2 regions of the Streptomyces sp. JH34 genome follow, and region 1 is predicted to be linked to the other one. Evidence: predicted binding sites of a transcription regulator. Region 1 holds the regulator's gene; the other holds the start of a gene.

What was found. Region 1 encodes HspR, which represses chaperone genes until heat shock. Its sites were predicted from a motif close to TTGAGNNNNNNNNNCTCAA; they were not measured.
Region 2: a site for HspR is predicted at 997-1,015, ahead of lon (endopeptidase La). Genes of this name have one in related genera too.

The regions. Positions count from the first base shown of each region.
Region 1 covers NZ_JAJSOO010000001.1:3,845,460-3,847,852, forward strand. The annotation lists gene dnaJ (molecular chaperone DnaJ) at 1-546, shown strand, start outside; gene LWJ43_RS17115 (heat shock protein transcriptional repressor HspR) at 548-994, shown strand; gene LWJ43_RS17120 (helix-turn-helix transcriptional regulator) at 1,024-2,031, opposite strand; gene LWJ43_RS17125 (helix-turn-helix transcriptional regulator) at 2,190-2,393, opposite strand, start outside.
Region 2 covers NZ_JAJSOO010000001.1:2,395,690-2,398,082, forward strand. The annotation lists gene lon (endopeptidase La) at 1-974, opposite strand, end outside; gene LWJ43_RS10290 (spermidine synthase family protein) at 1,319-2,005, shown strand; gene LWJ43_RS10295 (response regulator transcription factor) at 2,238-2,393, shown strand, end outside.

The sequences.
Region 1 (2,393 bases):
GTCGACTGCAAGGGCCGGGGCCTCATCGCCCAGGACCCCTGCGACGTCTGCAAGGGCAGCGGCCGGGCGAAGTCCGCCCGCACGATGCAGGTCAGGATCCCCGCGGGGGTGGCGGACGGCCAGCGGATCCGGCTGCGTGGCAAGGGCAGCCCGGGGGAGCGCGGCGGACCGGCCGGCGACCTCTACGTCGTCGTCCACGTCGACGCCCACCCGGTGTTCGGGCGCAAGGGCGACAACCTCACCGTCACCGTGCCCGTCACCTTCGCGGAGGCGGCGCTCGGCGGCGAGGTGAAGGTGCCCACGCTCGGCGGTCCCCCGGTCACCCTGAAACTCCCGGCGGGCACGCCCAACGGACGTACGATGCGGGCCCGGGGCAAGGGGGCCGTGCGCAAGGACGGCACCCGCGGCGACCTCCTGGTCACCGTCGAGGTGTCCGTGCCCACGGAGCTCGGCGCGGACGCCCAGGACGCGCTGGAGGCCTACCGGAAGGCGACCGCGGGGGAGGACCCGCGGGCGGAGCTGTTCCAGGCTGCGAAGGGAGCTTGAGATGGACGGCCGTCGACGCAATCCGTACCAGCTGACCGACGAATCGCCGGTCTACGTGATCTCGATCGCGGCCCAGCTCTCGGGCCTGCACCCGCAGACACTGCGCCAGTACGACCGCCTGGGTCTGGTCTCACCCGACCGGACGGCGGGGCGCGGCCGCCGTTACTCGGCCCGTGACATCGAACTGCTGCGCACCGTGCAGCAGTTGTCGCAGGACGAGGGCATCAACCTCGCGGGCATCAAGCGGATCATCGAGCTGGAGAACCAGGTCGCGGCGCTCCAGCAGCGCGTCGCCGAGCTCTCGGCGGCGGTGGACGGCGCGGCCGTGGCCATGCAGCAGCGTGAGGCCCAGGTGCACGCCTCCTACCGGCGTGACCTGGTGCCGTACCAGGACGTGCAGCAGACGAGCGCGCTGGTGGTCTGGCGGCCCAAGAGGGCCAAGGACTGAGCGGCCCGTCAGGGGCCCGTACCGGAGTCTCACGACTCCGGTACGGGCCCCTTCCGCGTGGTCGCGGCGGCGTCCACGATGCCGGACCGCACGATCAGGACCCCGAGATGGGTCCGGCTGGTGGCGCCGAGGGCCTGCGTGAGCCTGGCGATGTGGGAGCGGCACGTGCGGACGCTGATGCCCAGCTTGCGGGCGACCACGTCGTCGACGTGGCCCTCGCTGAGGAGCCGGGCGACGCTCTGCTGCACGGCCGTGACCCGCAACCCCGTCGCGGGCCCGGGAAGCTGCTCCGCGAGCGGGGTGGCCTGCGCCCACAGGACCTCGTAGACCTGGACCAGATAGCGGACGAGCGCGGGGTGGCGGATCTGCAGCGCCGCACTGCGGTCGGTGGTGGCGGGGATGAAGGCCACCGCGCGGTCGAAGATGAGCAGCCGCTCCACGGTCAGCTCGGTGGTGCGCACCTGGAGGGACTCGGCGGGCACTTGACGCAGGTAGTCCCTGACCTGCGTGCTGTAGCGCGCCGGGTGCTGGTAGATGTGACGGAGCCCGGCACCCCGGCCGATGGCGGTCGTGGCGTTGTCCAGGGCCGCCCGCAGGGTGGCCTGGGGCCGGGTGCTTCCCGGCTGCGCCGTCAGGACCTCGTCGGCGGTCCGGGCGGTGGCCTCCTGGATGGCCGTCCGTATCGCCTCGGGCCCCTCCAGCATGGTGATGGCCAGCTGGGGGTCGCCGTTGGCGATGGCGGCCAGGGGCGCGAGCGACCGGGTCAGCCGGAGCGTCTGCTCCACGCGCTCGTCGATCTCGCGTGTGAGCGGCTGCAGGAGGAGGGACAGGGCGGCGGACGGCGGGACCGGGCGCAGCCAGTGCTCGTCCCAGGGGTCGGCCTGGACCAGCGCGCCGGTGGTGAGACACGGTGCGGCGCCGAGCTCCTGACGGGCGATCCCGCCCTGGCGCAGTGCCCGCTCGTACAGTTCGAGTGCGGGAGCGCAGAGTTCTCCGGGTCCGTGACGGTGCGGCGGTTGCGCCGGTTCTGTTCCCATCTGGGAGCCCCCGCTTCGTGCACTGCAACAAGTTGCCGGTGGCGCAAGAGTAGTGGCCTGGTGGAGGGTGGAGGCGCGGTGGCCGGGAGGTCCCAACGGGACGCGGGCCGTTCCGGGCGCCACCGGTGGCGGCGCCCCGCTCGGCGGAGCGCCGGCCGTCAGTTCTTCTGGTCCAGGATCCCCGACTGCGAGATGAGGTAGCCGAGCTGGGCACGACTGCCGCTGCCGAGGGCGGCGTTGAGCTTGGCTATGTGCGCCCGGCACGTGCGGACGTTCATCCCCAGTCTCCGCGCTATGGAGTCGTCCACATGCCCTTCGACGAGCAGTTGGGCGATGGAGCGCTGTACCCCGCTGATTCCGGC
Region 2 (2,393 bases), 1.4 Mb from region 1:
TCCCGCGCGCCGCGGATGTCGTAGGCGTCCTCGGTGCGCTCGTTCCAGGGGAGCTCCAGGACGGTGTCCAGCCAGGTCCGGATCCAGGACCCCTCGGGGCTCTGGTCGGAGGCGCGCTCCAGCTTCTCGACCTCCTTGAGGGCCGCCTCGCGGACGTGTCCGGGGAGGTCGGCGGCCTCGACGCGTGCCCGGTAGTCGTCGGACTCGTCGCCGGAACCCGATTCGCCGTTGAGCTCGGAGAGCTCCTTGCGCACGGCGTCGAGCTGTCGCCTCAGCAGGAATTCGCGCTGCTGCTTGTCGACGCCCTCCTGGACGTCCTTGGCGATGGACTCGGCGACGTCCTGCTCGGCGAGGTGCTCGCCGAGCCACTGGATGGCCAGCTTCAGGCGGGCGACCGCGTCGGCGGTCTCCAGCAGCTGCACCTTCTGCGCCGTGGTGAGAAAGGGCGAGTAACCGGAGTTGTCGGCGAGGGTGGAGATGTCCTCGATCTGCTGGACCCGGTCCACGACCTGCCAGGCACCGCGCTTCTTCAGCCAGCTCGTCGCGAGGGCCTTGTACTCCTTGGCCAGCTCCGCGGCGGAGCCGGGCAGCGGCTCGGGCACGGCCACGTCGATCCGGGCGCCCTCCACCCACAGGGCGTTGCCGGGGCCGCTGGTCCCCGCGCCGATGCGCACCCGGTCACGGGCCCGGATGAGGGCTCCCGGGTCCCCGTCGGAGAGCCGCCCGACCTGTTCCACGGTGCCCAGGACACCGGTCCCGGTGTAGTTGCCGTCGATGCGCGGCACGAGCAGGACCTCGGGCTTGCCGCCCCCGGGCCGCGCGACGGCCTGTGCGGCCTCCACGGCGGCGCGCACCTCCGCGTCCGACAGATCGAGCGGCACCACCATTCCGGGCAGTACGACCTCGTCGTCCAGCGGCAGTACGGGCAGGTCGATCGGCGTGGACGCCCCGGAGGCGTTGGATCCTTCAGTCATGATCTCCCCTTAGGCAGGCAAGTTGAGCTATGTGGACTCAATGCTTGTGAGCCCGCCAATGTTCCCCACCGCCTGTTCGCTCTCGGCGATCAGCGCCTGGGGCCACCCTCACCGGCGAGGCCCCTGCCCCTGCCCCTGCCCCTGCCCTCACGGCAGCGTCCGGACGGGCCGGGCCATTCCCCGAGCGTCCGGCCCGGCCCCGGGCTCGCACCGCGGGGCGCCCCGCCCTCAGGGGTGAAACCGGGAAAACCGATGGCCCGAGTGGCCCCGGCAAGAAAAAATGGGGCGGCTCGAGAGAAGCCCGAGAGCCCGCCGCCGCCCGCCGGAGACCGGAGACCGCGCCCATGCCGTCCGCCACAGAAGCCCACCGCCCCGTCGTCCTCGACCGCCGGGAGGGGCCGTTCGGTGAAGTCGTCCTGCGCGAGCGCGGCGACGACTTCGAGATCATCGCCAACGGCTGCTTCCTGATGGACACCTCCGACGGGCGGTCCGAGCGACTGCTGATCGACGCGGCACTCGCCGCCCTGCCCTCCGGCCGACCGGACCCGTCGGTGCTGATCGGCGGCCTCGGCGTCGGATTCTCGCTGGTCCGGGCCGCCGGGGAGCCGCGCTGGGGCCGGATCGCGGTCGTCGAGCGCGAACAGGCCATCGTGGACTGGCACCACGACGGACCGCTCGGCCGGATCTCCGGGGACGCGCTCGCGGACCCCCGGACCGAGGTGCTCAGCACGGACCTCGTGGCCCACCTCAACACGACCACGGAGCGTTACGACGCACTGTGTCTGGACATCGACAACGGCCCCGACTGGACCGTCACGCAGGACAACGGAAGCCTCTACTCGCCGGCCGGTCTCGAGGCCTGCCGGACGCGTCTGACGCCCGGTGGAGTGCTCGCCGTATGGTCCGCCCAGCCGTCCGCCGACTTCGAGGACGCCCTGCGGAATGCCGGATTCCGCGCAGTAAAGACCGAAGAAGTAGCGGTTGCCCGAGGTGTGCCGGACGTGGTCCATCTCGCACTCCGCCAGGAGTGAACCCCCGGCCGGTACCCACACCCCGGTCCCCCCATGGACCGGACGTCACGAGTCCGCCCGCCAACCCCCTTCCCGTGGGTAACACCTTCACGACGGACAACACCCTGCGTAGCCGAGAGGCCTCCTCTGCCTTTACGCTGCTGACCGTCACAAGGGATCACAGACGAAATCCACAAGCGATAACCGTGCCTCCGGAGGAATGGCCTCCGCGAGAACGGGCAGGGGCGGGGCGATGGAACAGACACACACCACCCACAACGGCGTCGCGGCCACCCCGGGGGCTCAGCGCCGGGTGCTGGTGGTTGAGGACGACCCGACGATCGTCGACGCCATTTCCGCCCGGTTGCGGGCCGAGGGCTTCCTGGTGCAGACGGCGCTCGACGGCCCG